DNA from 2 places in the [Clostridium] celerecrescens 18A genome. Region 1 is predicted to be linked to the other one. Evidence: riboswitches for the same ligand, from Rfam matches in the RefSeq annotation. Region 1 holds a riboswitch; the other holds the start of a gene.

Region 1 (16,261 bases):
GCAACGACGGCTCCAATCTTCTGGAAGAAATGAGAGTGGGATACCTTCTCCACAGGCTAAATGACAGCCGGAAGGCACCTAGCGGATATGATATGCTGAAAATCGCAACTAAGGGAAGTGCAAGAGTGCTGGGCCGGGAAAATTTAGGAGAAATTTCTGCAGGCATGGCGGCGGATTTTTTCCTGGTCAATTTAAACCGTATTGATATGATAGGCGCTCAGTTTGATCCAATGTCGATTTTGAGCACGGTGGGGCTTAAGGGCAGTGTGGACTATACGGTTGTAAATGGCAATATTGTTGTGAAAGAAGGCCGGCTGGTGCGAATGGACGAAGAGAATTTGGTTCGGAAAGCAAATGAAGCCGTAGCTGACTATTTAAATAACTGAAACCTTTCCTGCATCACTGAACAGATTTGTTTGCCATGATTGCCAAGGAAGAACTGATTGTAGGGGCTGCCTATAGGTTGTTTTGTCAGCAGCCCTTACAATATGCAAAATATATGATCATCGAAGTCAACATTTATTCATTGGAAGTCAGTTTAAGAATAATCTGCTGATGCTGAGGATATCTTTCTATCAACTCACTTCTTTTGAATAGCTCAAAGTCTTTAAATTCAAATCCTGGCGATACCATACAGCCCACTAATGCATATCCTTTATTATTCATAGCGGAACCAAATATATAATCCTTTGGCACCAATACTTGAGGCTTTTCATTATTTTCAATATCAAGTCCAAGCTGTTCGGTGAAAAACTCTCCCTTTGGGCTGATCATATAAATCGTCAGGGGAGAACCCGAATGATAGTACCACATTTCATCTGATTTTAGTCTGTGAAAATTAGATACTTCTCCGTCCCTGAGTAAAAAATAGATACTTGTCCAAAGTATTCGTGAACCTTCAAAGTCAACCTTTAACTCTTTTGAAGTTATAGTTTCTTCCGACGCATAAATTTCTTTGTAAAACCCACCTTCCGGATGTGCTGTCATGTTCAAGTTTTTAATAAAATAATCTGCTGTATGCATAGTGATACTCCTTTCAATTTCTTCTTATTTTATTATATCTTATTATTTGGATATGTAAATTTAATTCTACAAATGATACATTTAAAATAAGATGTTGAAGAGATGAAAAAAACTCGTTATGGAAGAGCCTGTATTGCAGCAGTTAAAAATTGTAACGGATTCCTTATTAAATACAATGAAATAATATCTGTGCATTGATAAAAATAAGAATACCTCCTGACTGCAGATGGCAGTATAGGAGGTGTTTGTAACATTGACTTTCTTCATTTCTAAGGATAAAATTATTAAGGTAATAAACGCAAAGGACATAGAAAGGACAATTTATGCTATTTGACATTTTAAAATCCAGGAGAAGCATTAGAAAGTTTCAAAATAAGGAAGTTGAAAAAGAAAAAATTAATGTGATTCTTAAAAGTGCCCTGCTGTCTCCATCATCCCGGTCCATCAGACCCTGGCATTTTATCGCCGTCACCGATGCGGATCTGATCCGCCAGCTCTCTCTTTGCAGAGAACCTGGTTCTCAGTTTTTAGCAGGTGCTCCTTTGGCAATAGCAGTATTGGCGGATAAAGGTTCAAGTGACGTATGGATTGAGGATACGTCCATAGCGGCAGCGATTATTCAATTGACGGCACAGGATTTAGATCTTGGGTCGTGTTGGATTCAAGTAAGAGAAAGATTCCATACAGAACAGGAGACAGCAGAAGATTATATAAGAGAAGTGCTGGAAATACCTGAGCAATATAGTGTTGAATGTATGATTGCCATTGGCTATCCCGCAGAGGAGAAAAAGCCATATGAAGAACGTACGCTGCCATATCAAAAGCTTCATTACAACAAGTTTTAAATCTAATAAGATGGATATTGCCAAAAAAGACCTCTTGTCGTAGGAATAGAATACGACAGGAGGTTTTAGTTATGCCTGAAAGCTATATAATATTGGCCCCATACGCACAAAAACAGGCCTGATATTGATATTATTCGATAATATATGCACTTAGAATCTCTCCGTAATAAGCGGTATGAAAATCTTTGTTTGCGCCGTGGAATGAACTGTCTACATCCTGTGGGTAAAATGCGTTTCGGTATTCTTCGGTAATTTCGTGTTCATCTTGTTTTTGCTTATATACAACCCTGCACTCAAGCGTTAAAGGGAGCTCCTTAATAGCAGGAACAGAAATAGCATTGGGTGTTTCAAGTGACAGGTTAAGTTCTTTGATTTTATCAATGGAATGACCGGACTTTGTTCCGCATACCCCCAGGATCTTTTTGTCAAAATCGCCATATGGTATATTAATCGTGAATTCAGGATTTTTTTCCAGCTGAAGTTTTGTAAAGCGGTTCTCTCTAACAAAAACAGTAAAGATCGGTTTTGACCATTCAATTCCCAGGGTACCCCAGGAAATTGTCATGGAATTCACCTTGTCATCTGTCTGTGTGGTCAGCAAAACGCCTGTTTTTAGTGCTTTCATGATTTCATTGGTATAATCAAATACTTCAATCTCTTTTTTCATTGTATAATCCTCCTTGTCATTTTATATTTATTATATTATGATAGGATAATTATATTAGCAAGTATGCACTTTTAGGTTAGATACTATAAAAAAGGAGAGTTAGAATGGATGTTGTATTTCTTTATAAGTTGCATTTTTGCATACATCATAACTGCGCCATCGTTTGTCATCGGTAAATAAGCTTATAGCTACTATATCCAGCTTTCAGGAGCTGCAATACCAGTCTTGAACTTTTCTAAAAACAACCCCACATGATATCCGTCAGCCACAGCATGGTGAACGGTAATAGAAAGAGGCATAATTTTTTTTCCATCTCTATCAAAAAATTGCCCCGCCTGTATTACGGGAAAATAATTGTTGATATCGGCATAAGGTACTGGTGTATAACTTGTAAATTTAATCCATGGCAGCATACCTATCATAAAGCTATTCTGCGGTGGAGTATCAGGTTTTGCCAATATCCCATGGTTGTCTGCATATCGATCCTGATCCTCCATGTAATTATCATAGAAAATCTCGAAATTCGGGTCATACTCCGTCCACATATTTGACATCGTCTTGTCATCTTGATGGAAACATGCATAAGAGGGATGTAAAACCTCATAATAACCAAGTTGCTCGTTTAAATTGGAGATACGAAATTCCTGCTGTTCAGTGATTAGCTTTGAAGCCAGATATAAATAAGCAGGGAAAAACTTTTTGTTTTGCTTTTTTATCATATTATAGGTGTTGGTAATGTCTGCTTCCACACTAATGGAAAATCCGGTAGGTAACATTTTCGTGAAATAATAGAAATATTGTTTCCTATCCCAGTTATCAAAATCAATGAGATGAAAGGCAGTATTTAATCGTAATTCTTTATCTGTTCTATTCGGCAGATCGTTTTTTGGCTTCCAATATCGTGATCCGTCTGGCTCGCGACATAATAAACCATAATCAATAAGTTCCCGCCTGAGTATGAAATAATCTCCGAACGTATGCCAAGCTTCACAGATGGAGTTTACTTCTTTTTCTGTATAATTACGGTTTGATTCAAATTTTTCAGCCAGATAACAGAGCGTTGCAGCTCTGATGGATTGCTTTTGTGGTAATTGCGTAATTTTACCTTGATTATCAAGAAATTTATCTATTTTAATTTTATCCAAATTCATTTTCTCCTTTTCAATAAGTTTTCGTATCATCGAAAGCGAATGAAATTATCTCCCCACGAACTATTGTAACCCCTGAATTTTGGATTATCAATAAACGCTCCGTAGAGTTCTTCCATTATTGTAAAAGAAGTTGACAAGATAGTCTAATTAGACTAAGATAAAAATATATAGTCTAGTTAGATCACATTACTATAGTACGATATTGAAAAAGAGGTTAAAAAATGGTTAAATCATTTTTAATGTTAGGACAGTCTAATATGGCTGGTCGGGGATTTATTCACGAAGTATCCCCTATTTTTAATGAAAGGATACAGATGCTGCGCAATGGAAGATGGCAGATGATGACTGAACCCATCAACTATGACCGTCCCGTTTCGGGAATAAGCCTTGCAGCCTCCTTTGCAGACGCATGGTGCCAGATAAATGAGAAGGATACCATTGGATTGATTCCTTGTGCCGAGGGCGGAAGCACTCTTGATGAATGGGCGATCGATGGGGTACTTTTTAAACATGCAGTGAATGAAGCTAGATTTGCAGTCCAGAATAGTGAGCTGACAGGAATTTTATGGCATCAGGGTGAAAGTGATAGTACCAATGGAAATTACAAGGTTTATTATAATAAATTATTTTCAATCATTGAAACTCTTAGGAAAGAATTAAGTTCTCCGAATATTCCTCTGATAATTGGCGGGTTAGGAGATTTCTTGGGCAAAGAAGGGTTTGGAAAAAGCTGCACGGAATATAATTATATAAATCAAGAGCTGCAGAAGTTTGCCCTTGAACAAGACAATTGTTACTTCGTTACCGCTGCAGGTTTAACCTCTAATCCGGATGGGATCCATATTGATGCAGTTTCGCAAAGAAAATTTGGTCTAAGATATTTTGAAGCATTTGATAAAAGGCAGCATATAATGGAGCCATTAGTGAATGAAAACGAACTGATAAAATGTAATGACACCAGAACTCAAACAAAAGCGGAAAAGATCTATATCATAAGCAAGGATTTTGCATTAGGAAAAATGACATTTGAGGAATTCCAATCTCAAATCACACAAATCAGCAATGATTAACTTTTTTATAAAACGGATGTCAGTACGTTATAAGCAGAGGAGGTAACTTCTTGATACCGCTATTAATATTAGGTTTATTGAAGCAAAACCCAGGTTCTTATGGTTACGAATTATTAGCTCTAATGGAAGAAAATCATTACAAATATATAGTGAACTTTACGAGAGGATCCTTTTATTACAACCTTCAGCAATTAGAAGAAAAACAACTTATTAAAAAAGTTGATGTTGACAAGAGCGACCGCGCCAGAGAAACCCACAATTATGTTATTACTGAGCTGGGAAATAAAGAATTTGATAAATTAATGTATCAGTATGGTTCGAAAACAGAGTATGTAAATTTATCATTTTATACAACAATGTTGTTTGCCAATGAATATAATACAGAGGACTTTATACATTTATTAGAAATGCAAATGAAACAAACCAGAGAGAAGATTTCTCTATTGGAAAAATCCCTTGAACAAGATTTTAGGAACCCTGCCTATTTTAAACACATGTTGAATAATTCACTTGCTCACCATTTAGTAAATGTTGAATGGTTTGAAGGATTGTTGAATGAAATAAGAGCTAAAAATGTATAAATGCAAGGGCTTTTTTTAAAAAAATCAATTCTTATATGATGTTGAAACAGAAACATATATTCAGTATAATATTGTTAATACACCAATGGGTGGGAGGATAGGCCATGAAAAAAGAAGAGCAGGTCATAGCTGGTTTCTGGGACTTATTTAGCAAAAAGATCTGGCTAGATGGGTATAAGATGAAAGAAAGCCTTAAGGATTATAAGCCTTCTGAAATACATTGCATTGAATACATCGGAAAAAGTGAAGATTCCAACGTGACAAAGCTAGCAGAGACCTTTTATATGACTAGAAGCGGTATAAGTAAAATAACGAAAAAACTCATAGAAAAAGGCCTTATCGAAAGCTATCAGAGGCCTGATAACAAGAAAGAAATTTATTTTAAGCTTACGGAACGAGGGAAATCTATTTACAAAGTCCACGAGGAACTGCACAAAGAGTTCCAAAAGAGGGATAAGGCTGTATTTGAACATGTGTCTGAAAAACAATTAGACAGCATGATTGGTTTTGCAGAAAGATATAATAAGCATTTGGATGCAGAAATAAAAAAACTGGGTGTAGATATTAAGACGGAAAGCTATGATAAATTATAGTAATGCCAGGCCCTTATAAACGGGTTATAGAACCGGAAATAATCAGGTCCAAGTGTTTCGCAACCCCTGCAGAGACAAATTGAATAATGAAAGTGATACCACAGGCAGCCCGACTCTATAGAGAGCGGGCTGCCTTTTTATTGCTATATTTGTTGACAAGGACCCAAAAAAGTGGTAAAGTATGTTTCCGAGGACACAAAAAGTGCCGCGAAAGGAGAATAAATTATGCAAACGAAAGCGATATTATCAAAAGATTTTATACTTGTAGCAATCGGTCAGGTCATTTCCTTGTTTGGAAATCAGATATTAAGGTATGCCCTTCCTCTTTACCTGTTAAATCAAACGGGCTCGTCTGTTTTGTTTGGGACAATTCTTGCCTGCTCTTTTATTCCTATGCTATTCCTGTTCCCTATAGGAGGAATCATTGCTGACCGTGTGAATAAGAGAAACATCATGGTGATGTTTGATATTAACGCCAAAAGAATTAACCGGGAAAGTCATTTCTTGTGTTATGTGTATTTGTATGTGTACGAATCCTCTTGGACAGTTCCTCTATGGTATTGTGTTTGAAAAAATAGAAAGCAGTACTTACCTTCCTTTTTATATGGCTGCCCTGATCATGTTTGGGATCAGTGTCTTTACCCGCCGCATGTTCTATGGAATGGATCATCCTGTCCTTACCGGGCATCAATCTCACGGATGAGGTTGACCATTTCAATGGCTCCAACCGCACAGTCAAAGCCTTTGTTGCCGGCTTTGGTGCCTGCGCGCTCGATGGCCTGCTCTATGTTTTCTGTGGTCAGCACACCAAACATAACAGGAATATCACTGCTTAAGGATATACTGGCAATGCCTTTGGACACCTCACTGCACACATAATCGTAGTGAGATGTGCTGCCGCGAATGACTGCACCAAGGCAGATCACTGCATCATATTTCCCGCTTTTTGCCATTTTAGAGGCAATTAGCGGAATTTCAAAGGCTCCGGGAACCCATGCGATATCTATGCTGTCATCACTGACCTCATGGCGCTTTAATCCATCCAAAGCACCGCTTAGTAATTTTCCGGTTATAAATTCGTTGAAACGTGCGGCAACAATGCCTATTTTAATATCCTTTGATACGAGTTTTCCTTCAAATGTTTTCATTGTAAGCTCTCCTTTAAAAATATATTAATAATTTAAAATATGGCCCATTTTTTCCTGCTTGGTTTTTAGATAAAACAGATCATTTGCGTTAGCATCCATCTGGATGGGAATTCTCTCTGTTATCTCTATCCCAAAGCCAGAAAGCTGATAGACTTTGTCCGGGTTGTTCGTGAGCAGGCGCAATGTTCTGACTCCAAGGTCACGCAGAATCTGCGCACCGATAAAATACTCCCGCATATCCCCGTCAAAACCAAGGGCGAGATTCGCTTCCAGAGTATCCATACCCTTATCCTGAAGGGCATAGGCACGCAGTTTATTGATCAGTCCAATACCGCGGCCTTCCTGACGCATATAAAGCAGAATTCCGCGGCCTTCCTTCTCTATTTGTGTCATTGCTGCCGCAAACTGCTGGCCGCAATCACAGCGCTCAGAGCCGAACGCGTCGCCGGTAAGGCATTCGGAATGGACACGGCATAAAAGATTTTGGCCGTCACCGATCTCACCTTTTACTAATGCCACATGATGCTCCCCGTTTAGCTTATTGATGTACCCATAAACCTTGAAATCACCATATTTTGTCGGAAGATCGGCGCAGGTAGCCTGTTCAACAAGCTTATCTTTTCTTTTGCGGTACTCCTGTAAGGCTTTTATGGTAATTATTTTTAGTCCCCACTTTTCTGCCAGTGTTATTAATTCCGGTGTGCGCATCATGGTTCCGTCCTCCTGCATGATTTCGCAGCACAGACCGCATTCCTTTAATCCTGCCAGACGCATGAGATCCACCGTAGCTTCGGTATGCCCGTTTCGTTCCAGGACGCCATTTTTTCTTGCCAGAAGAGGGAACATATGACCGGGCCGCCGGAAATCTTCCGGTCTTGCGTTGTCCTCCACGCATTTCATGGCAGTAAGACTGCGTTCTGCTGCTGAAATTCCGGTGGTGGTATCGACATGATCAATGGATACAGTAAAGGCAGTTTCGTGGTTATCATTATTATCAGAGACCATCTGAGGGAGTTTCAGCTTTTTACATAACTCCGTGCTCATTGGCATACAAATGAGACCTTTGCCATGGATTGCCATAAAATTCACTTGTTCCGTGGTAGCAAACTCAGCGGCACAAATTAAATCTCCCTCGTTTTCCCGGTCTTCATCGTCTGTCACCAGAACAATTTTTCCTTGCCGCAGTTCATCCAGTGCTTCTTCTATGGTGTTAAATTGAACCATTTTAATTCCTCCTAAAATCCATATTTTGTTAGAAAGTCGGTGGTGATATTATGTTTGGATTGCTGAATGCCCGTCAAACGTTCCACATATTTACCGATACAGTCGTTCTCAAGATTGACCGTATCACCAACGCGTCTGTTTGACAACGTAGTTATTGATGCTGTATGGGGTATGATAGAAACGCGGAAGCAGTCCCTTCCTACGTTTGCTACGGTAAGGCTGATTCCATCGATCGCAACAGATCCCTTTTCAATGATGTACCGCAGAATGCCAGGGGGTGTTTTGATCGTATACCAAACAGCATTATCGTCTTTTTGAATGGCAGAAACTGTTCCGGTACCATCGATATGGCCTGAAACAATATGCCCCCCAAATCTTCCGTTTGCAGGCATTGCACGTTCCAGATTGACAAGGCTGCCTGTTGGCAGACTCCCAAGAGAGGAGCGGTTAAAGGTTTCGTGCATAACGTCGGCAGTAAATCCGCTCCGAGAAAATGCCGTAACCGTGAGACACACACCGTTCACAGCAATACTATCCCCAATGCGGACATCCTGCATGATTATCTTTGCCTGAACAGAGATAGAAGAGGACTCTGCGCCTTTGCGGACGGTCTGTATTCTGCCGATTTCTTCTATGATTCCTGTGAACACCTGATTACCTCGCTTTCCAATAAAATATCCTCCTCAAACCATGAGATGGCCGGCCTGCTTAAATGAAACGCCTGGTCCGGGCTGTCTATTCCAAGGCCCATTACCGGGGTTTTCCCGCTGCCGCCAAACAGCTTAGGGGCAATGTAGGTCTGTACTTTGTTGACGATTCCGCATTGCAGGGCAGACCAGTTTAAAGTACCGCCTCCTTCCAGTAATACACTGTCAATTTTTCTTTCACCCAGAGCTGTCATAAGGCAGTTTAGATCAATATGCCCTTCTTTTTTAGGAAGTACCAAAATGTTACAGCCTGCTTCCAGATACGGCCGATGCTTGTCAGGATCTGTATTTGCCGTAGCAAGGAGGGTGGCGGTTATGCCTGCTGTAGTAACAAGCTTTGCGCTTAAGGGCGTTTTTAGATGGGTGTCACAGATAATGCGGAGCGGGTTTCTGCTGTTTCCCAACCGGCAGGTCAACAGCGGATCATCTGCAAGGACGGTGCCAATTCCTGCCATAATAGCAGAATAACGGTGCCTGTCTTCATGAACACGATGCCGTGCTGCTTCACCGGTGATCCATTGGGATTTACCAGTGCGAGTCGCAATCTTCCCATCCAGTGTCATGGCGTACTTCATGACCACATAGGGTGTTTTGTTTTGGATGTAGTGAAAGAAGCTTTGGTTGAGAGCGTCACATTCGTCTTTTAAAATTCCTTTTAAGACTTCAATTCCACTGGAACGCAACAGCTCAATGCCTTTTCCCCCTACCAGCGGGTTCGGGTCACACGAGCCGATTACCACACGGCGGATACCACTTTCCAGGATCGCGTCGGTGCAGGGGGGTGTTTTTCCAGTATGGCAACAAGGCTCCAGAGTCACATACATGGTTGCCCCCGCCGGCGACGTTACGCAGCTGGCCAGGGCATTGCGTTCCGCATGGAGGCCCCCGTACTTCTTGTGATATCCCTGACCAATCATCTTACCGTCCTTCACAATCACCGCCCCTACCATGGGATTTGGATTTGTCCAACCACATCCTTTCTTTGCAAGCTGTAAAGCTAATCGCATGTATTCCGTATCAGTCATACAACACCTCCAAAAAATTAAATGCCTTGAACAAAGTCGTTCAAGGCATTTAAAAATCACGGGTACAGAAGGGTATATGCTGCAATAAAAAAACTCTGGAATAAATAAAAAAATTCCAGAGCAAATTTACATATACACAGAGATACTGTGACTTATCATCTTCTTTTATCCAGACTATACTGTCGGCTTCGGAATTACACCGAATCATGCCTTGCGGCTCGTGGGCTTTACCACCGGTAGGGAATCGAACCCTGCCCTGAAGAAATTATTCAATTAAAATTATTATACTATGTGTTTTTCATTTGTCAACAAGAATTATTCTGTTTTTGCACAATTCAAAAGGGAATAGTCACTCTCTAAGACGAAGTAGATACGTTTCTAAGCTGCTGGCAGCGTTAGAATGTTGACACCAACCAGTATGTCTGCTTTAATTGTATTGTGAACTGGCTATTATTCAAGTACGCACATAGATGTTCAATACTGGTTTAAGGTATAGTACCTATAAAAAGGAGATAGTGAATGAGTTTTTCGTGTATTTCAAAAGCTGAAGATTTGGAGAATACAGGATTTAGTTATACCTTATCTCTGATCAACGGAAAATATAAAATGGTAATATTATATTGTTTGAAGGAGTTTGAAGTAGTAAGATATAATGAAATGAGGAAGTATATCAAAACGATCTCATATAAAACTTTGAGTACAATGCTGAAAGAATTAGAAGCTGACGGGCTTGTCCATCGGGAGGAATATCCACAAATTCCGCCTAAGGTTGAATATAGCTTAACCGAACGGGGAAAATCCCTGATTCCAATTCTTGATATCATGTGTGAATGGGGCAATACCAACCGTACAACGCAACAAGGAACATTTGGTTGATTTCAATTAAGAACTTAAAATAGTTTCAATTTCTGGGGAGGGACGAGTGTGGACATACAATTTAGAAAAGGAACGGAAGAATATTTAGATAGTTGTATAAAAGCGATGGAACATTCATCAATTTGTACGGCTTATTTTCTGATAGGAAAGAAATTACTGGAGTTTATAGAAAATATACTTTTTAAAAGAAGAGATATATTCTTATTGGTTGGTGATTACAATCCAGATGCAAAGATTTTTTATGAGAAATTGGGATATAAGTACCTGGCAACAATTCCAAGCCTTTATCGTAGTGGAATGACGAATTTTTAATGATGAAGGTATATGAAGGGGGAGAGTAATTCAGGCACAATCTCATGACATGTGGAAGCTGTAACGCTCTGTATTTATAGATTATAATGGTAAAGGTTCAGTGGCTTTAGGTCCGGCTTGCTTAAGAAGGTTAATTGTTTATAATTTCAGCTTAGAACTTCAACATGAAGGTGGGGAGCAATAAAATGAGTTTAGACTTCAGCATCAGAACTCTTATATTTACAATTGTTTTAGGACATCTTTTTTCCGGAATATTAGGTATCGCCTACATGATTCAGCATAAAAAGGATTCTTCTTTGTATATCTTTTTATTTGCAAGACTGTTTGATACAATTGCATGGGTTCTTCTTGGGTTACGGGACGATATTAATTTATTTATTTCAATATCCCTTGGTAATTCCTTTTTAATTATTGCTCATACCACGCAGATTATTGCGTTCTTGATTATAAAGAAACGCTGTAACAAATTGGTAAAACGGGTATATGTTATTGCTTCCGCCATTGCTATTTTGGTGATCCATTTAGCCATATTGCTGCAATATGTGGAGGGTGTGCGGATCTCAATTATGTCCATCAGTATGATTATCCTTTGGTGCTATCCCATCTATGTATTTTTAATGGATAAAAATTCATCGGTTTTACAAAAGACAGTTGCCTTTATTTATTTAGCAGGATTTATTTTACTAATTCTAAGAGCTTATATGGGAATCAGTTTAAGTGAATCCGTTTCTTTGATGTCAAATAATATATACAATGTTTTGTTTTTCATTTGCTTATATCTGATTATGCTGATCGGGAATATTGGTTTTATCCTTATGGCAAAGGAAAAGTCGGATATGGAATTGACTAAGGTCGCTACATATGACGAACTGACGGATATATTCAACCGAAGAGCATTTTTACTGCGGGCAAAAGAGAACATCTCATTATTTTCAAGAAGAAATGAGCCTATTTCATTCTTTCTTATTGACCTGGATAATTTTAAAAAGATCAATGATGTTTATGGCCATTTTGCAGGAGATATGGTACTAAAAGATTTTGCAGTGAAAATAAAAAATCAATTAAGGGATTATGATCTGTTTGGCAGAATTGGCGGCGAAGAGTTTACAGTACTGCTTCCTGGAACGAATGAAAGGGAGGCTTTTGAGGTTGCGGAAAGATTGAGAAGGATTGCAGAGAAAGCTTCTGTCAACGTTGGCAGAGATCATATTATAAAATATACGATAAGTATAGGGATCGTCACCGTTATTCCAGATGAACACACATCTATAAACACACTGTATAAAATAAGTGATGATGCTTTGTATGCGGCAAAAAGGAATGGACGGAATCGGATTGAAGTAGTTAAATCAAGCCCATAGTCCTGTTGCAATGCCGGAGTACCTGATAGATAGAACTATATGCTAAAGGAGTAGAACGATTGAACAATTGGGCACATGCAGCAGCGCACGGCGCAGATGTAATGGATGAGTTGGTACAATGCCGTGAATGTAACGTGGATATAATTAAAGAAATTTTAAATGCCTTTAAGAAGATTTTGCATAATGGAAAATATATTTTTCATACAGAAGAAGACGAGCGTATCTGCCGTGTTGTTTTTAGAATCAAGACTATGCACTACGACAGTACATTGGGTCTTATAAATGTAATATTCAATGCAGAAGAAAAACTAAACCGCTTTCTTAAAACAGATAGGGAATTAGTAGAAAATCAACTTTAAAAGCTTCACTGACAGTAGTTGTCAGTGAAGTTGTTTTATTATAAAGATAATATCGTTTCTTCTCGCGGCTGATTATTCGATCCGCGTCTGGAAATTAAAAAATGGAGGATGTGTATATGAATAAAAACGTTGTATATCTTTATGTTTTTGACACAATGGCTGATTGGGAAATAGGTTATTTAACTGCGGAACTGAATTCCGGAAGATATTATAAGAAAGGCTCAGCCCCGTTAAAGGTTGTTACGGTCGGAATGAATAAGACTCCTGTTATCACAATGGGAGGCCTAAAAATAATACCGGATATTGAACTTGATGAGTGTACCATGGAAAATGCAGATGCCTTAATTTTACCTGGCGGAAACACATGGACAGAACGGGTTCACGATCCCATATTATCGATGGCAGAGCAGTTTTTAAAGGAAGGTATTATTGTGGCAGCTATTTGCGGTTCTACAATAGGACTTGCCCGGAAAGGATTGCTGGATCTAAATCTTCATACAAGCAATGACTTGGGATATCTTAAGATGATCTGCCCAGGATATGTCGGAGAACAGTACTATCAGCAGGAACCTGCCGTAACTGACGGGAACTTGATAACTGCTTCTGGAATAGCTCCCCTGGATTTTTCTTTCCATGTCCTGAAAGCTCTGGATGTATTTTCAGTAAAAACATTAGATCACTGGTATAATCTTTACAGGACACAGAAAGCGGAATATTTTTATGAGTTGATGAATTCAATCCAATCATGAGTTGGGCGTCCAGTGAGCCTGCTTGAAGTGGATGGAATTGCAGTCGTTGAGGATAATGACTAAAAAGGCGACAACACAGAGATTCAGAATACGAAAACCGGCAGGTTTTCCTGCCGGTATTTCTCATGTCTGTTAGACGGATTCAAACTCATTCGCCCCAATAGGTAAGTGCGATCCTCTGCCCCTGATCAATTTTTGCCCATTGTTCTTCTTCCGTCAGCTCGTTGCCGCCATCACAGGAAGCAAATCCGCACTGGTGAGAGAGGAGCAGACGGTCTTTTGGGATGATCTCAGATGCCTCGTTTAGAAACCGGATCACACGGGCTTCGTCATCCAGCGTATTGGTTTTTGATGACAATAAGCCCAGAACAATCTCTGTATCTGGCTTATCCTGAAAGACTTTTAGTGCCTCAAGGGATCCCGCACGGTCGTCATCCCATTCCAGAAAATAACGGTCATATTTTAACTGTTTTAAAAACAGGTTGGCAATCTTTTCGTAGGAGCCGCCGCCCATATTCCGTGAATCGTAGTTGCCGCGGCAGTTGTGGGTCCACATAGCAAGCCCCAGGCTGTGGCTGAAATCAATCACTGTATTATTGATTTCGATAAATTCAGCCGCAAGTGCCTTGACCTCCTCCTGGTTGATATGTTCGCCCGTATATGGGGAATTGGGATTATCGTCTGCAAAAAGCTCCCAAAGGCAGTCATCAAACTGCAGAATTTTTCCGCCGGCAGCAGCGTAATCCTCCACAAATTCTATGTACGCCTTGGTAAGCCCTGCTTTCAGCTCCTGCGGGTTATTGTAAATAGAGCCGTTTCCGCCGAGGTTATCTGACCATAACAGTTCTCCAAAAATATGGGAGGGGGAGGGGATACAAAGCTTTGTTTCCTTTTCCCCGGCGATGGACTTAAGCTGCTCAAAGACTTTGATGAAATGGTGATTCCTGCCGCTCAGCGGTTCCGTGATCTTAAGGCCGATGTCCCGGCGGGTTTCGTATTTCCGGGTATCATCTTTGTCACGGAAAAAGTAACCATGTTCCGCTATGTAACGACTGACGCCGTGAAAACCCCAGACAAAGTCCAGATGCCACATGGACTTGGAATACTCGCCATCGGTAATGACGGTTAATCCATGTTCGATTTGTTTTGCGACGACATCTTTCGTGGACTCTGCTTCACACTGCTCATAGCCTTCAAAATCTTTGTAGAACGGGTAGGTAACATCATCCCGTATCTCAATCTGGTTCTTATATTTCAGCAATGCTGCCGGACGCAGCAGACTGCCTACTGTCTGGAATTTTATGCTCATTGGGAAATCCTCCTTTATCTGGTATATCAATTTAGTAAGCTGATTGTACCATCCCAGGCGGACTTATTGGTAACATGAAAAAAATATGCCAAGTTATAGCATAAGGCTATAACTCATCTTTAATATCAATGCCATATTCGGCCACAACAGCTTTCAATTCCTCAAGGTACATTGCCGCCTGCCGTGACAACTGAATATCTTTGTGGGAAATCCAGCCAACCTCAATTGAATCGTTGACACAAAGAGGTACTGCCATGATATTATCCCCGTTTAAATCTGCGCTCACAATTCCTGTGGAAATTGTATAACCGTTAAGCCCGATCATAAGGTTAAAAATAGTAGCTCTGTCACCGACATGAATATCTTTTCTGGCGTATTCCGTGCTGAGTATTTCTTCTGAGAAATAAAAGGAGTTGTAATCCCCCTGCTCAAAGGACAACCGGGGGTAATCAGCCAGGTCTTCAAGGGTTACATAATTTTTCCTTGCAAGGGGATTGGAGGTGCTTATAAAAACATGAGGTACGGCGGTAAAAAGCGGATGAAAGGTCAGATTGTGTTCCCGAAGCAGCTTTTCTAACACCTGACGATTAAAATTGTTCATGTAGAGGATCCCCAGTTCGCTGCGCAGATTCTTCACATCCTCCACAATCTCAAAAGTCCTTGCTTCCCTCAGTGTGTACTCATATTCTTCTGCATCGGTTTTTTTCACCATATTAACAAATGCATTCACAGCAAAGGCATAGTGCTGGGTGGATATGGAGCACAGCCGCCGTGATGGTTTCTTATTCAGCCACCGTTGTTCCAAGAGACTCGCCTGCTCCACGACCTGCCGGGCGTAGCCCAGAAACTCCGCTCCGTCAGTGGTTAAAGATATGCCTCTCGGAGTCCGGGTGAGAAGTTCGTGTCCGATTTCTGTTTCTAATTCACGAAGAGCGTTTGAAAGGCTTGGCTGGGCAATATACAATCCTTCGGCGGCTTTGTTGATGGAACCGCAGTTTGCCACTTCAATAAAATATTTTAACTGTTGTAATGTCATCTTATTTTTCCTCCCTTATACAACCGGCTCTATTACTGCCCAAAAATATTCCGCGATTTCTTCCGGCAGCTGCTTCATATGATTTTTCAGCCACCACCGCACCAGATTAACAAAGCTCCCTGAAATATGATCGATGAGAAAGTCATCCGGTACAATGGTATTTTTACGGGTACTCCCACAAAATATGTGCAGCGTTACAAGCTCATGGAAGTATTGATGAAAGTA
Region 2 (16,261 bases), 1.9 Mb from region 1:
ACTCATTTTTGTTCCAAAAAGTACTCCTTAACATTTTCACATATATCGACTTCATGAAAGGGACGCTCAGCGAAACTGATATCTCCCCGGCACTTAATATGAAAGAATATTACCCATTTCAACTTTTCTCCTCTTTTATACCAATCTTGTCTCACCAGTTTAAACACTTATTGTAAACTCAAAGTAAACATTATGGTTATCGTAGATCATTTTACTTGGCAATTACATGGATTAGCATTGTCTGTTTTGAAATTCTAGATTGTATGTGGGTTAATTTTAATAATTCCCTAATAATCGGCCAGCAAAACTCAATTAATCAAATTGTACAGTATTGGTATTCTTAAGAAACAAAATAAATGTGTATTAGCTATGGCTTCAGTAACTGTCTGTGCATGGTAATCATTGAGATAAAGATTTTATAGCTTCGGCAGGACAAATATTATTTTATCCACCTGCAGTTAGTAATACAGGACAATTTAAACTTTTAACATGAGAGATAGTATCTACAAATCTCAAAGCTTGCCATCTGCCAACTATATTAAGTGTACTAAGTACTAAAAAGGGCTACCGCATTATATTCTTTGTACGGTAGCCCAAATCTCATAAACGAAATACATACTTATTCATACCGTGATTTACATCACATCTTCTTTTTCAACGTTGTGTACGGTAAGAAAACCGCAAATCAGGGAGACACCAAATAACATGACCGGAAGAATCGTATTTCCCCTTAAAGTCAAATCTCCTATGGTCCCATTCATAACAGAAAACAATAAAAATGAAGAAATAATAGCTGCCTTCGATGACTTCAGCCTTTTCCCTATATACAAAGGAATAAAGCCCAGGGTCACCGTAAGAACCGTCTTTAAGATGATCTGTATATAAAAACTTACACTTATCATATTATATCCCAACGAAAAACCGGCTTTTACCCCTGAGGCCAAAGCCAACAGCAAATAAATCAACAGTTTTCCAAGGAAAAGAGCTGCCACACAGAAAATCCATACTGCCATCATTTGAGATAGAATTATTTTTTTCCTGGAGATGGGATAGCTAAACATAAGGTTCTGAGTTTTATTTTTATATGCATTGATAATAAAAGAAGACAGCATGACTGATGTAAAAATTAAAAATGAGAGATTGGTAAGCAAATCAATTTGCACTGCCATATTCTCTATCTCCGGCACGGAATCCGTCATTCCTATTTCAGCATCAATCGGAATGTAATAGCACATGGCAAATAAAAGAAGTCCAAGGACTGCAATTACAATTGCCTGATTAATTATATACTTTCTTGTATGGTTCTTCTTCCATTCCAGCCGAATTAATTTCCACATTCGCTCTCACCTCCTGTAACCTTCAGAAAATACTCTTCCAAGGACTCTGAATGGGTATGGAACCCCTGAATTTCAATCTGATTTTCCGTTAACGCCTTCATAATCTCCTGGGACGTGGCTTGTTTTGCATAGACCCTGATATGATTGTCATTTATTACTTTGAAGTTTGAAATATTAAGACGGTCTGTAAATATATAAGATGCTTTCGCTGTCTCCAGCGTTTTGATCTCCAGATACTCAAGTCCCTTATCTGTAATCTCTTTCATAGAAATTTCTCTTACTAACCTGCCTTTATGAATGATTCCTATGGTATGTGCAATGCTTTCGATTTCAGAAAGCATATGGCTGGAAATAAGAATGGTCATTCCATATTCTTTGCACAGCATCAGGAACAGATCACGGAGCTGTTTCATACCTGCCGGGTCAAGGCCATTTGTCGGTTCATCCAGCACCAGAAATTCGGGCTTTGTAAGAACGGCTCTTGCAATACCCAACCGCTGCTTCATTCCCAATGAAAATTCCTTCACTTTTTTTCCTCTGGTATCGGACAGAGACAGCAGGGACAATGCTTTTTCTACACTGTCAGGACTGTAATAGCCCATGTATTCACAGTGCAGCATTAAATTTTCTTCCGCCGTCAGTTCCTTGTAAAACACTGGAAACTCAATCATGCTTCCCACACGTTTTAAAAATGAATACGAACCCGGGAGCAGTTTTTCACCAAATAAAATGATATCTCCTGAAGTTGGTTTCCATTGATTGGTGATCATCTTCATCACCGTTGTTTTTCCTGCGCCGTTTGGTCCAAGAAAGCCATAGATCTCTCCTTTGGCAATATGCATGTTAAAATCGGTTACAATGGTTTCTGCACCAATTTGTTTGTTTAAATGATCCGTTGTTAAAATTGTCTGCATTTTGTCACTTCCTTTCCATATCCAAAATTCTAGCATGTGATTTCTTCAAAACTCTTGAATAAATCTTACGAATTTCTTTCGCGTTAAAAATTTCATTGAAAAAATTTTAGTAATTAAACTGCTGGAGTTTTAAAGTGAATACAGTCTCCTCATTCTGGATACTTTTTAAAGTCAGTGTGCCGCTGATTTTTTCTGCCAGACTTTTTGCTATGGTAAGACCTAATCCATTGCCCTGGATCTCCCGGTTCCGGGAATCTTCTAACGTATAGAGACGGTCAAATACACGTGGAATTTCCGAATATGCAATGCCTTTTCCATGGTCAATGACATCCACACAGACAAAATTGTCCTCCATGCGAAGGGTCAGTCCCAGGTAATGTCCTGCATCTCCATAGCGGACTGCATTGCTGATCAGATTATTCAGAATACGTCCCAATGCTTCCCGATCCGCATAAACGAAAACAGGGGGATCAGGAATGTTTATGTTCACTTCAAATTCTTTCTCCGTTAAGATATTATAGAAATCTATAATGGTCTCCCGGCAAAATTCATTTAAGTTTATTTTGGACATTGTCAATACCGTATCTCCTGCTTCCAATTTTGCCAGCGTGAAAAATTGGTCAATCTGCTCCTTTAATTCGTTGGCCTTATAAGAAACTTTCTTTACCATGTCCTTTTCAAGCGTCTCCTGCATCAAAAGCATTTCCAAATACCCGATGATAACGGTCAGGGGCGTCTTTAAATCATGAGAAATATTAGAAAGCATTCGTTTGGTATTTAATTCCGATCTGCGGTAACCGGCATTTGCATTTTGTCTGTCTTCCAGCGTGCGGTTGATCTGTTCCAAAAGATGCTTGATTTCCTTATCTTCGGTAAAGGCCATCACTTTTTCATCAGTATCTTCATCTAAAATTCGTTCTAGTTCATGGGCAATAGTTTGAATTTGTTTTAAATTCTTTTTATTTAACAGGGACATAAATTCACTCCTTTGGACTTCCCAGCTTGTATCCGATTCCCCAAACGGTTAAAATATACTTTGGTTTTCTGGGATCATCCTCAATCTTTGTGCGGAGGCGACTGATATGAACATTGACGGCATTTTCATCACCCAAATAATCATCCTGCCATATGAAAGAATAAAGCTGTGCCTTGGTATAAACCTTTTTCGGATTGGAAAGAAGCAGACGAAGAATTTCATATTCCTTTGCTGTTAAGTCCACTGACTGCCCGCTTTTGTGCACCGTGTGACTTTCCAGATTCATTTCCAAATCTCCCAGTCCAAGACAAACAGAGGTGGTTTCCCCACCGGAAGAATACTGGGTGGTGCGCCGCAGATTTGCCTTTACTCTGGCAAGTACCTCTGTAAGAGAAAATGGTTTCGTAATATAATCATCTGCACCCAGTCCCAATCCAAAAATCTTATCTGATTCCGTATCTTTAGCGGACAGAATTATAATAGGAACCACACTTTCCTTTCTGATCCGTTTCATGACCTCCAGTCCGCTTATTTTCGGCAGCATTAGATCTAAAATCACCAGATCATAGGATCCGCTGGAAAATGTCTTTACCCCCTGCTCTCCGTCAAAAGAACCATGGACTTCAAAGCCCTCCATCTGAAGAAAATCGACTAACATCTCACTGATTTCTTTATCGTCTTCCACCAATAATATTTTCATTTACCAATTTTCCTCCCCGGTAAGTACAGAATATAACATAAACATAAAAGTAATCTGTGCAAATAAAACTATTGTTTCCTGTTTATGATAACTGATTCCAAAGGATATTTCAAATGTCATTAAAAAAATTTGCTATTTCATTCATATGAGGTGACCTATTCAAGAAAGGCACATTCTCAAACTGAAAACGTACCTTTCTTGCCCTTGATTTATCAAGTGTCCAGTCACTATAAGTTATAATTTAAGCCACAAGCTTTTATGCCTGCGGCTTTAGCAGTATTTTCCATTATATTTAACCAATTATCTTAACATGCATTTTAAAACCAAATTCCTTATTTGTAATTATAACTGACGATTATAAAACAATATCCAACCAAACATTTGTTTTTTTAGTAGGGCAAATATTTATATACGGAATAAATTCCGCCTTTGCTATCATTAATCTAGAACCAACAAACCTTCCTCTAAACACTATTTTTCACTTTGTTTTCAATCCCTTTGTTTTACCTACAATTCCTCATATAAGACAAATAATGAAAGGTACATCTTCATAACTGAAAATGTACCTTTCATATTATTAGTCCTTGATTCTTACCAAGTGTCCAGTCTCTGTAAGATAAAATTAAAGCCACAAGCTTTTATGCCTGCGGCTTACCGTTTAAGTGGAGATAGTGGGATTCGAACCCATGACCTCTTGAATGCCATTCAAGCGCTCTCCCAGCTGAGCTATACCCCCATGTCCGCTATTATAGCAAAGCATTAAAAAAATTGCAACAATATATTGCATTTATTTTTTAAAATGTTATAATAATTCAAGAACATTTGAATATAGTTGTCTTCAGGGCAGGGTGAAATTCCCGACCGGCGGTAAAGTCCGCGAGCGCAAGTTGCGCAGAATTGGTGTAATTCCAATACCGACAGTATAGTCTGGATGAAAGAAGATGTGTTAAATAGTGATAATACACCTGTTTATTTTTAACACCTGAAAGGCATACTTTCAGGTGTTACTTATTTTTCAGGAGGCTTTACCATGAATATGACAAAGCAAACAAGTAAACTCACCCTCATGGCCATGCTTTGTGCTCTGGCCTTTGTAGCCGTTGTGGCGATCCGGATACCTCTGATCCCCATGCTGCCCTTCCTGGAGTATGAGCCAAAGGATGTCATTATCCTTACCGGCGGCTTCTTATTCGGGCCAATGTCAGCAGCAATGATCTCCGTCATCGTTTCTTTTGTGGAGATGTTTACCATCAGCAGCACCGGAATCATCGGACTGATTATGAACGTTCTTTCCACGGTGGCATTTGTCTGTCCGGCGGCTTACCTCTATAAGAAACGACATTCCCTTTTTGGTGCATTCCTTGGCATGGTGGCAGGTACCTTACTCATGACCCTGGTCATGGTTTTGTGGAACTACCTTATCACCCCAATTTACATGGGGTATCCAAGGGAAGCCGTGGTAAAGCTTCTACTCCCTGCATTCATCCCCTTTAACCTTTTAAAGGGAGGAATCAACACGGCCCTGACGCTTCTTATCTATAAGCCATTAGTCACCACGTTGAGAAAATCCAATCTCATGATTCCGGCTTCAACAGATGAACCAAAAAAGCGGGCTTTCAATCTTGGCATGACCCTTGCTGCAGGAATCATCTTAGTAACCTGTATTCTGGCTGTCCTGGTTATGAAGGGAATTATCTAAGTCAATCGGATATCCGCGAAGGATCCCCTAATGCACGCCTTTAATTAAAAGGGCGTTGTATAGCACACGGCATAGTCAGTTTTGGCTATGCCGTTTTGCTGTTTGTTTCGTTCGTGCCCGGTAGTACAATCCCAATGACACAGTTGTAATGGATTTCCACCTGCTGTACCCATTTTCTGCTGCTCTTGTCGGGAGGAGGAGGAAAATTTTCCAAAGCAAAAAATTTCCAACTTATGGTAAGGTGTGGTATAATGGGATTAGAAAAAGCGAAGCGGGAAAGGCGGGTAAAATTTAATGTATTCTTTAAAACGTGAGGTGATGAGATCGTGACGAACAAAAAAATCACATTACAATTTACGATACTGACATTTTCCATAGCCTATCTTGTTTCAGGTTCTTTGATAGCTCTTGGGCAATTCGGATATACGGTTCACAATTGGGTCCACTCGTTACAGCAATTCGGGATGAATATTCCTTTTGCAATCTATATTTTGTCGCCCGCTATTGCTTCATATATCGTTCTAAAGAAAAATAACAAAATAGAAGATTTTAAGGAATGGTTAAAAACAGTTTTTTACGTCAAAAATAACATATCTATTTATTTGTTCGTTGTTGCAGGGCTTACACTGTACTTTTTGATACATATTGCAGTTTCAGACCGCGTGGAATTGGTGCTTCCATTTTATATGTTCTTTCTTTCCCTGCCTGGTAATCTTATTATCGGTGGCATGGAGGAATCTGGCTGGATGTACATATTACAGCCTGAGCTTGATAAAAAATATGGCTTTGTTTTATCAGCTGTTTTAGTTGGAATCATTTGGACTTTTTGGCATATTCCTCTCTTCTTCATTCCGGGGACGAATCACGGAGAGGGACTCATTAACTTTTGGATGTTTGCAGTTCAACTCATGGCGTTTCGGTTTTTCAACGGGGCAATCTACAAAATATCAGGAAAAGGCCGCGTGTTTATGTGCGTATTATTCCACACCATGTTCAATGCGGCATCCCCCATCTTTGGCAGCACGACTATGACTTGGGCGGGAACAATTGCTGCAAATTCTATGATTATTCTTGTTTCAATAGTAACCGTAGTGATATATGACAAAAAGAGCAGGCGAATCGTATAAGCATTTAGGGTACTCCTTTTAAAATCCCCGTTGAGCGTGTCATGGCTTCTCCCTGTTCCTATCAGCTTAAAAGGCTGACTATCCGCTTTACGCCGATAGTCAGCCTTTTGTTGTCATATTCTGCTTGCTGACTGCCCTATCTGAATCCTCCTTGATACTTCCTTATTAGGCGTCAGCTAAGTCCCGGAACATCTTTTAACCAAATGGGTTTTCTGATTTATAAAGCATTCCCTTTGGCTGATTAAATCCAATCTCTTCTACCCCAAGGTACTTAAATACTTCAAATATAGCCTTGCCATAATGGCCGAAAGCAACCGCCCCATGGTGAGGGAAGTTCTTTTCGATCAGCACATGGCGGTAAAATCTTCCCATTTCCGGGATAGCAAAAACTCCGATGGAGCCAAAGGAACGGGTGGCTACAGGAAGCACCTCTCCCTGGGCAACGTATGCACGGAGTAAATTGTCTGCTGTGCTCTGAAGGCGGAAGAATGTAATATCACCAGGAGCGATATCGCCCTCAAGTGTTCCCTGAGTAACCTCCTCCGGGAGCGCTCTTGCCATGATCATCTGGTATTTCATAGAGCAGGAAGAAAGCTTTCTGGAGCAGGTATTTCCGCAATGGAAGCCCATAAAGGTATCCTGGTGGGTATAATCATACTTCCCCTTAATATCTCCATCATACATATCGGCTGGAACCGTGTTATTTATGTCAAGCAGGGTTACGGCATCCATGCTTATGCAGGTTCCGATGAATTCACTGAGCGCTCCGTAAATGTCCACTTCACAGGAAACCGGGATGCCCATTCCTGTCAGACGGCTGTTTACATAGCAGGGAACACAACCAAACTGGGTCTGGAATGCAGGCCAGCATTTTCCTGCAATGGCTACATATTTCCGGTATCCCTTGTGGGCCTCCACCCAATCCAGCAGAGTGAGTTCATACTGGGCAAGCTTTGGAAGAATTTCCGGCTTCTGGTTACCCTCTCCCAGCTCCTTTTCCATATCCTTTACTACATCAGGGATCCTTGGATCGTTTGCATGCTTATTAAAGGCCTCAAATAAATCCAGCTCCGAGTTCTCTTCAATCTCCACGCCCAGGTTATACAGCTGTTTAATCGGAGCATTGCATGCCAGGAAGTTTAAGGGGCGAGGGCCGAAGCTTATGATTTTTAACTGGGAAAGTCCTACAAGAGTTCTGGCAATGGGAAGGAATTCCTCGATCATGTCGGCACATTCCTCAGCCGTTCCCACCGGATATTCCGGTATGTACGCTTTAATATTTCTAAGCTTTAGATTATAGCTTGCATTTAACATTCCGCAGTACGCATCCCCGCGTCCCTGGGTTAAGTCATCTCCGCTTTCCTCTGCTGCTGCGATAAACATGACCGGTCCGTCAAAATGCTTTGCAAGAAGGGTTTCTGAAATCTCAGGTCCGAAGTTTCCTAAATAGACGACAAGTGCGTCGCAGCCGGCTTTCTTTACATCCTCCAATGCCTGAACCATATGGATCTCACTTTCCACGATACATACTGGACATTCGTAAATATTTGCGGCTTCATACTTTGCATGATACGCCTCCACCAGTGCTTTTCTTCTGTTCACTGATAAAGTTTCCGGGAAACAGTCCCTGCTTACCGCTACGATTCCTACTTTTATTTCTGGGATATTATTCATTCTATAACTCCTCCTGTTGTTATTCAGGCATTTTCCTTAGGATTATATGCCTGTTGATTTTATTGTTAAGCTTTGTCAAATAGACAGGTTTTCTCCTGATATTCCGATATAAGCATGTTCCGGAAGTCCGCCCTCTTTGTGTCCAATGAGCCATTTGTTCCTGGCGAACAGCAGTCTGTCTTCTTCATTCACTGCTTCTCCTGACGGCTCCAAGTCAGTATTGGTATCCTTTGGCAGGATCACAACACATCGGAAACCGCCTTCCTCCGCATGGCATGGCGCATAATGAAGGGTCGTTGCATAAACCTCGATCACAGTTCCTGCCGGAACGAGGAATGCTTCCATCTTACCTGAATCGTATGTGTAATCCGAGGTAATATCCTGCTGCCTTCCTAAAATCAGGATCAGATCCGTCACAGCAATATTGATCTCTGAACTTCTGTGGTATTCCACCGCATTCAGCTTCTTATTGTGGCCGTTGCAGTAACCTACCTGAATGGGAAGCTGGCCGCAGAGCTTCTTCTCCATTTCCCTAGAAACCGCCAACTGCTCTAATTCTGCTACAGAAGGAACATAAACCACATCTTCCGGAAGGGGCGTCTTCTTCATCACTTCCAACAGTTCCCCTGCATCATATCCTGTAACCACTTTCCCATAAACCTGAAAGGCAGGATCTGTCACTGGTTTGATTGTTAATCCCATGGTTTTACCTCTCCTTTTCTATTCTCCGAATACAGCCAGATAATCCTTTTTAAATTTTTCAATGCCCTGGTCTGTGAGCGGGTGCTGTGTCATCTGAACCAGCACCTTATACGGTACCGTTGCAATATCTGCTCCTGCTCTGGCACAATCGATCACATGAATCGGATTACGCACGCTGGCTGCAATGATCTCCGTCTCGATCCCGTGTATCTGGAATATCTCCATAATATCTTCAATGAGATTGATTCCCGGCATGGAGATATCGTCCAAACGTCCCAAAAACGGGGAAACATAGGCTGCTCCGGCTCTTGCTGCCAAAAGCGCCTGGGCAGCGGAAAACACCAGGGTTACGTTGGTTGGAATCTTTTCTGCGTTCAGCACTTTTACTGCCTTTAAGCCTTCTACCGTCATGGGGATCTTCACGACCATGTTCGGATGGATCGCCGCGATCTCCCGGCCTTCTTTTATCATGCCTTCCGCATCAGTCGTGGTGGCCTTTACCTCGCCGCTGATTGGTCCGTCAACAATAGATGCAATTTCCCCGATCACCTGTTTAAAATCACGTCCTTCCTTTGCAATCAGGGAAGGATTTGTGGTAACTCCGCAGATAATCCCCATTTCATTGGCCAATTTGATTTCTTCTACGTTTGCCGTATCAATAAAAAAACGCATATCATCACCCTCCTTTTTTCCTTTGTCTTAAATTACAAAGCTGCAAGTTTTTTATAGCTGCCCTTTAAATCCTCATATAGTTCCTTATATAACTGATGATATTTCTTATAAAGACCGGCCTGGTTTTCCTCCGGTCCTGTAGTCTTATCCGCAGAGATCAGGGCATCACAGGCAGCTTCCACGCTCTCATAAATACCGCACCCGACTCCGGCCAGAATAGCGGCTCCCAGAGCCGGCCCTTCTGTCTGAGCCACGGTTTTTACATGACAATCATACATATCCGCAAGCATCTGACGCCATACCGGGCTCTTTCCGCCGCCGCCGCATGCCATCATCTCTCCTACTCTGATCCCCATTTCATTAAGGATATCATTGCAGTCGCTGAGAGAATAAGAAACTCCTTCCATTACGGCGCGCAGCATATGCTTTCTCGTATGGATGGCAGAAAGTCCAAAAAACACTCCTCTGCAGTCCGGGTCCAGATGAGGAGTCCTCTCCCCCATTAAATAAGGAAGATAAATTAGCTTATCACTTCCCGCTTCCACCTGGCTCACATCCCGGTTGATGAGATCATAAACATCAATCCCCTGTTTATTTGCTTCTTCCACATAGTCCTGGCAGAAATTATCCTTAAACCACTTTAAGGACAGCCCCGCCCCCTGGGTCACTCCCATGACATGCCATGCTCCCGGTACTGCACAGCAGCAGGTATGGACTCTTCCTTTCGGGTCAATGGTGACCTGGCTGCTGTGAGCAAACACAACCCCGGAAGTCCCTATGGTGGTAAAGGCCGTTCCATCCTTCACTACCCCTGTTCCGACTGCCGCCGCCGCATTGTCTCCAGCACCTCCCACGACCTTTGTTTCCTCCGAAAGACCGGTTCTATCTGCGATCTCAGGAAGAAGTGTTCCCGTTACCTCACAGGATTCAAAGACTTCTCCCAAAAGCTTTGGATTAATATCCAGCTTATTTAAAACTTCCTCGGACCAGCATCTTCCGGGCACATCTAAAAGCTGCATTCCGCTGGCATCGGAAACCTCAGTAGCGAAAACTCCGGTTAATATGTAACGGATATAATCCTTTGGAAGGAGGATGTGCCTGCACCGATTGTAATTCTCCGGTTCATTCTTCCTTACCCATAAAATCTTGGCTGCCGTCCAGCCGGTAAGAGGCGGATTTGCTGTGATCTCGATCCAGCGCTCTTTTGGCATAATCGAGAGCATGTCTTCCACTTCGGCTGCAGTTCTCTGGTCGCACCAGATAATAGAGGGACGTATCACCTCATTCTTTTCATCAAGCATCACAAGTCCGTGCATCTGGCCTGAGATACCGATTCCTTTCACATCCTCTTTAAAAACCCCTGACTCCATCATGACCTGGGAAAGGGTATCAAGAACCGCTTCTCTCCAGTCTTCCGGCTTCTGCTCCGCCCAGCCATTCTTAGGCTGATAAAGGGGATATTCCCTGGATGCAGAAGCAATCACACCGCCCGTTTCATCGAACAGGACGGTCTTTGTTGCCGATGTCCCCACATCAATTCCAATCAAATACTTCATCCTAATACCTCCTCGAAAAATCTCTATTCTGATTATAATATACATGCCTGAAAAAAGCGTGCGTTTATTTGTCCAACTAATGGCACTTTCTTGCACTTTTCAGCCAGCAATGAGCAGTGCGAAATAGGCTTGAGCGTGCGAAGCCGCAGGTTTCGCGAGCGTCACTGCGGACTTAAGGCCCCAAAAAACAAGACCCAGATATCCCGTTGTCCACCGCCAAACATCTGATCACATAGACATTTAAACAAGGACAAGGTATAATAAAGAAAAAAAGAGGCCGTCTGCCCGACAGCCCCATTACCAAGGAGGTTTTCATGGATTTAAAAGAAAAAATGAGAAGCGGAAAGCTTTACGACTGTGTTGACGATGATCTGATCGCGGAACAAACCAGCTGTCTGGAAATCCTCTATGACTTCAACCAGACCCGCCCATCCGAAGGCGAAAAGCGGCAGGAAATCTTAAAGCAGCTTTTTGCCGAAATCGGAAAAAGCTGCTACATAGAACCCCCGCTTCACGCCAACTGGGGAAGCCATGTTCACATGGGCAATAACGTATATGTAAACTTTAATTTAACCCTGGTAGATGACGCTGATATCTACATAGGAAATAACGTCATGTTCGGCCCAAACGTTGTGGTAGACACAGCCGCCCATCCCATCCGGCCCGATATCCGAAAAAGGCAGATCCAGTTTAACGTCCCCGTTATCATTGAGGATAACGTATGGATCGGAGCCGGAGCCATCATCCTTCCAGGCGTCCGGATCGGTGAAAACAGCGTAATAGGAGCCGGAAGCGTTGTAACCAGGGATATCCCCGCCAACGTAGTGGCCTATGGAAGTCCATGCCGTGTCATAAGGGAAATCGGCGAGCGGGATATGAAATACTATTTCAGAGACTGGGAAATCGATCCGGAAATATAGACTATTCCCTACGCCTTCCTGCTTTCAAAGTAAACGAACTTATCAATCGCATCTAAAATATCGCTAAAATCTTCACGGGGAGCCAGATCAATGTATTGTTTTAACAGCTCCCCTTCCTGCTTTTTATATGGCCCGTAAAAAATATCATAAAGATTATGCCCCCGCATATAAATCTTAAATTCCTCCATATGGGTCTTTAAATCCTCCGGAGATTCCATATCCTTCCCCACTGCATCCACAAACTGCTTTCCGCTCTTTAACCGGTAAAGGTATTCCTTCCATTTATCAAACAGCGTCCGGTAGAATGCCTCTTCATCTTCCACCACTCCAAGCTTTGCCATGATTTTGGGATTCAGGAAATAATTTTCAAAGGAATAGTACTTTAATATGAGCACATTTTTTCTGGTGACCTTTGGAAGCTTGTCGACCTCCTCCAGACTGCGGTCATCATAATACCGGCAAAGCTGGCCTGCCAGCTCCTCAGGGTTTTTCCCGTCCCCATCCCTGATCATCAGGAACTGATCCCTTAAATAAACCTGGTTCATATACTTTAAATTGGCATACGTCTTTATATTGGTACAGCTGTTGGTGGTGATAATGGAGATCCGGGATAAATTTCCCTCCTTATCATAGATTTCCGAATAATATTTTTCCAACAGCAGAGGCAGACGGCTCTTATCCTGCTTCCCCTCCACAATGAACACAAAGCTGACCCCAAGAAAATCATTGGCCCCATAACCCAGATCATCCAGAATAGCATCTATATCGGTTCTGTCCCTGACAATAGAATAACCATCACGCTCCAGCACCACCTGCCTGATCTGGCGTCTGGTAAAATTAAACAGCATGCTGGGTGAATGGGTCGTAAAAATCACCTGGTTCTTCTTGGATAACCGGTAAAGGATCTCACTGGATATCTTCTGAAGCTGGGGATGGAGGAATATCTCAGGATCCTCTACGATGACAATGCTGGGAATCCGCTTTTCATCCTCTGTATAGGTCTCCAAAAGAGACAGCATGTAAAGGCTTTTCATACCATTGCTCAAGTTGTTTATAGGGCTTAGTTTTCCCCTTTCCACATGATAAGTCTCCGCTGTTACTTTAAACAATTCACATGGATTACAGTTTAAAGAAAAGTGGATTTCCTCATAGCCGCCGTTTTTTCTGTAATTGTCATTGACCCTTTCGGCGAAATTATTTAAATTTAACTGATACATCTTATATTCCAGCAGCTTAGCCGTCTCATAGATTTGCAGTTCTTCCGGCTTCTTCTGGTTGATCAGCCCGATGCATTTAAAGCACTGATTGCATACCCTGGCGCTGTCAAACATACACACGTGGGTCCTTAGCTTTGACAGCTGGTCATCCTCCTGGAAAAGCAGCAGATCATTCTGAAACTGGTTTAAATCCCGTTCCGAGTCAATGTAATAAAGCCTGGGAAAAATCTCCCTGATATACCGGTTATTCTTCCGGTATCCATCCTTAAACCGGACGACCCCGTTCCAGTTCACCTGATAGGTGAAGGCCAGACTACCTTCCCGGTAAGAAGGCAGCTTTGTAACAAAATCGTGGAGCCACGCATCAAACCGCTTATACTGGCTCACCACCCCTCCCCTGTGAAAGGAAACCAGATCCTCCTGCGTAATTGCCAGGGTCATGGTGATCTCTATATTCTGTTTCTTCTCATTAAAATCCTCTTCCGTAATTTCATATGCGCCTGCAGCTGCCCGTATGGCATCTAAGACACCTGTTTTTCCCGTATTGTTCTTCCCCACCAGAATCAGGGCATTTTCCACATTTTGAATTTCCATATCCCGTATGGATTTAAAATTTTTAATATGTACCGATGTTATCTGCATAGGCCTCTCCTTTATAAAACCCAGTATAAAAGGCTGACAGGAAAATTTCAAGTTCTGCCCGAAAAAAAAATCACACTGTCCTTTCCTCTTTATCATAGTATAGAATATATTCTTATCACAGGAGTGGTTCCTATGTTTGATCCTTATCTGGTGCTTACACCTATGCACTATATTTATCTCATCGGCGTCATTGTAATCCTGACTGTCATGGTTCTCCGAAAGGATACGCCCCTGGTCTGCATCCTTTTTCTCTTCCTCCTTGGCCTTGCAGGCCTTAAGTCCCTGACTGGAGGCATCATGACTGTATTCAACGCCATCTTGTATGCTTCCAGAGAGTTTATGGATATCATCGCCACCATTGCTCTGGTCACAGCCCTGTCCAAATGCTTAAAAGACTTAGGAAGCGACTATCTGATGATGATTCCCATGTCAAAGGTCATGAAAACTCCCACCTTCACCTGGTGGATCCTGGGAGGTACCATGCTGGTATTTTCCCTCTTTCTCTGGCCCTCTCCATCCGTGGCTCTGGTGGGGGCGATCATGCTGCCCTTTGCAGTTAAAGCCGGTCTGGATCCTCTGGCAGCTGCCATGGCCATGAACTTATTCGGTCATGGCATTGCTTTAAGCTACGATTTCGTCATCCAGGGCGCTCCGGCCATTTCCGCAGCAGCAGCATCCATTACAACCGACCAGATCTTAATCAAGGGGCGGCCTTTGTTTTTGGTAATGGGCATTGTTACAGTGGTTTCTGCATATCTGTTAAACAGGAACGAAATCGCTGCCTGCTGTCAGGAAGTCCATATCCAGAATGCGGAAGAACACCGTGATACCGGGATTGCCGCGATTATCATGGCGATCCTGACCCCTCTTCTTTTCCTGGCCGACATCATTCTTATGCTGGCTTTTGATTTAAAAGGAGGAGAAGCCACCAGCATGGTTTCCGGCACAGCCGTCCTGGTTATGTGCATTGGGGCGATTCTTGGCTTTGGCAGGCATTCTCTGGAAAAAGTGACATCTTATGTTACGGAAGGCTTTCTTTTTGCCATACGGATCTTTGCTCCCGTCATCATCATCGGGGCCTTTTTCTTTTTAGGCGGGGAGGGAATTTCCTCCATCATGGGGGATCAGTTCCAAAGAGGAATTATGAATGACTGGGCTATCTGGCTGGCTCACAACATTCCTCTCAATAAATATATGGCTGCATTTTTCCAGCTGGTGATCGGAGGCCTGACTGGCTTGGACGGTTCTGGTTTTTCAGGGCTGCCCCTTACCGGTTCCCTGGCCCATACCTTTGGTACGGCAGTTGGAGCTTCGGTTCCTATTCTGGCTACCCTGGGACAGATTGCCGCAATTTTCGTCGGCGGAGGTACCATCGTCCCCTGGGGGCTTATCCCCGTTGCCGCCATCTGCAGCGTAAATCCCCTGGAGCTTGCCAGAAAGAATCTTCCTCCGGTCATGATCGGTTTTCTTGCTACTTTTATTGCTGCCTGTTTCCTTTTATAGATAATCCAGCTTTAAGGAGGGATTTCCATGTGCGGAATTGCTGGTTTTTACAATCCAGATCACGATTACCAGAAAGATAAAGCCTATTATGAGAACATCCTGATACAGATGTCAGAAACCCAAAGACACCGGGGACCTGACGATTCAGGGATCTGGCTCTTTCATCAGGGAGGTATGTCCCATGCCCGTTTATCTGTTATCGACTTAACAACCGGCCGCCAGCCCATAACAAAAACCGAGGCAGGCAAAACATTTGGAATTGTGTACAATGGGGAAATTTACAATACAAAGGAGCTTCGCCGGGATTTAGAGGAACGGGGCCATTCCTTTTCCACCACCTCTGATACAGAAGTGATATTAACCGGATATATGGAATACGGGCCTGATTTTGTGAAACAGTTAAACGGTATTTTTGCCTTTGCCATTATGGACCCATTCCGGGAACGCTTGTGCCTTTGCCGGGACCGTTCCGGCATAAAACCTCTCTATTACACCATACGGGATGGAGAAATTATCTTTGCTTCGGAGCTGAAAGGAATCTTTGCATATCCGGGCATACGTCCAGTATTAGACCGGAAAGGCTTAAACGAGGTTTTCTCCCTGGGACCGGCTCATACCTCCG

Evidence for each region. Region 1 has a riboswitch for FMN ahead of ribD (bifunctional diaminohydroxyphosphoribosylaminopyrimidine deaminase/5-amino-6-(5-phosphoribosylamino)uracil reductase RibD). Riboswitches for the same ligand answer to the same signal wherever they lie in the genome.
Region 2: it holds a riboswitch for FMN, as region 1 does, so the genes downstream of both, H171_RS12160 (ECF transporter S component) here and ribD (bifunctional diaminohydroxyphosphoribosylaminopyrimidine deaminase/5-amino-6-(5-phosphoribosylamino)uracil reductase RibD) in region 1, are expected to answer to the same signal.

The regions. Positions count from the first base shown of each region.
Region 1 is NZ_PGET01000001.1:699,308-715,568, forward strand. It holds gene H171_RS03325 (8-oxoguanine deaminase) at 1-386, shown strand, start outside; gene H171_RS03330 (cupin domain-containing protein) at 520-1,023, opposite strand; gene H171_RS03335 (nitroreductase family protein) at 1,347-1,868, shown strand; gene H171_RS03340 (flavin reductase family protein) at 1,999-2,535, opposite strand; gene H171_RS03345 (CatA-like O-acetyltransferase) at 2,727-3,680, opposite strand; gene H171_RS03350 (sialate O-acetylesterase) at 3,908-4,756, shown strand; gene H171_RS03355 (PadR family transcriptional regulator) at 4,807-5,337, shown strand; gene H171_RS03360 (MarR family winged helix-turn-helix transcriptional regulator) at 5,442-5,930, shown strand; partial or broken gene H171_RS24510 (MFS transporter) at 6,156-6,398, shown strand; gene ribH (6,7-dimethyl-8-ribityllumazine synthase) at 6,608-7,078, opposite strand; gene H171_RS03375 (bifunctional 3,4-dihydroxy-2-butanone-4-phosphate synthase/GTP cyclohydrolase II) at 7,103-8,302, opposite strand; gene H171_RS03380 (riboflavin synthase) at 8,314-8,952, opposite strand; gene ribD (bifunctional diaminohydroxyphosphoribosylaminopyrimidine deaminase/5-amino-6-(5-phosphoribosylamino)uracil reductase RibD) at 8,934-10,034, opposite strand; FMN riboswitch at 10,188-10,302, opposite strand; gene H171_RS03390 (winged helix-turn-helix transcriptional regulator) at 10,554-10,910, shown strand; gene H171_RS03395 (GNAT family N-acetyltransferase) at 10,959-11,222, shown strand; gene H171_RS03400 (GGDEF domain-containing protein) at 11,408-12,583, shown strand; gene H171_RS03405 (DUF2785 domain-containing protein) at 12,643-12,942, shown strand; gene H171_RS03410 (type 1 glutamine amidotransferase family protein) at 13,059-13,691, shown strand; gene H171_RS03415 (cobalamin-independent methionine synthase II family protein) at 13,840-15,000, opposite strand; gene H171_RS03420 (LysR family transcriptional regulator) at 15,107-16,036, opposite strand; gene H171_RS03425 (TetR/AcrR family transcriptional regulator) at 16,052-16,261, opposite strand, start outside.
Region 2 is NZ_PGET01000001.1:2,633,176-2,649,436, forward strand. It holds gene H171_RS12135 (ABC transporter permease) at 636-1,337, opposite strand; gene H171_RS12140 (ABC transporter ATP-binding protein) at 1,325-2,251, opposite strand; gene H171_RS12145 (sensor histidine kinase) at 2,358-3,227, opposite strand; gene H171_RS12150 (response regulator transcription factor) at 3,232-3,927, opposite strand; tRNA gene H171_RS12155 (tRNA-Ala) at 4,591-4,663, opposite strand; FMN riboswitch at 4,758-4,874, shown strand; gene H171_RS12160 (ECF transporter S component) at 4,958-5,626, shown strand; gene H171_RS12165 (CPBP family intramembrane glutamic endopeptidase) at 5,953-6,753, shown strand; gene H171_RS12170 (L-fucose/L-arabinose isomerase family protein) at 6,949-8,427, opposite strand; gene H171_RS12175 (DUF4867 family protein) at 8,503-9,129, opposite strand; gene fsa (fructose-6-phosphate aldolase) at 9,148-9,801, opposite strand; gene xylB (xylulokinase) at 9,834-11,357, opposite strand; gene H171_RS12190 (sugar O-acetyltransferase) at 11,672-12,277, shown strand; gene H171_RS12195 (ATP-dependent nuclease) at 12,286-14,136, opposite strand; gene H171_RS12200 (citrate transporter) at 14,269-15,639, shown strand; gene asnB (asparagine synthase (glutamine-hydrolyzing)) at 15,667-16,261, shown strand, end outside.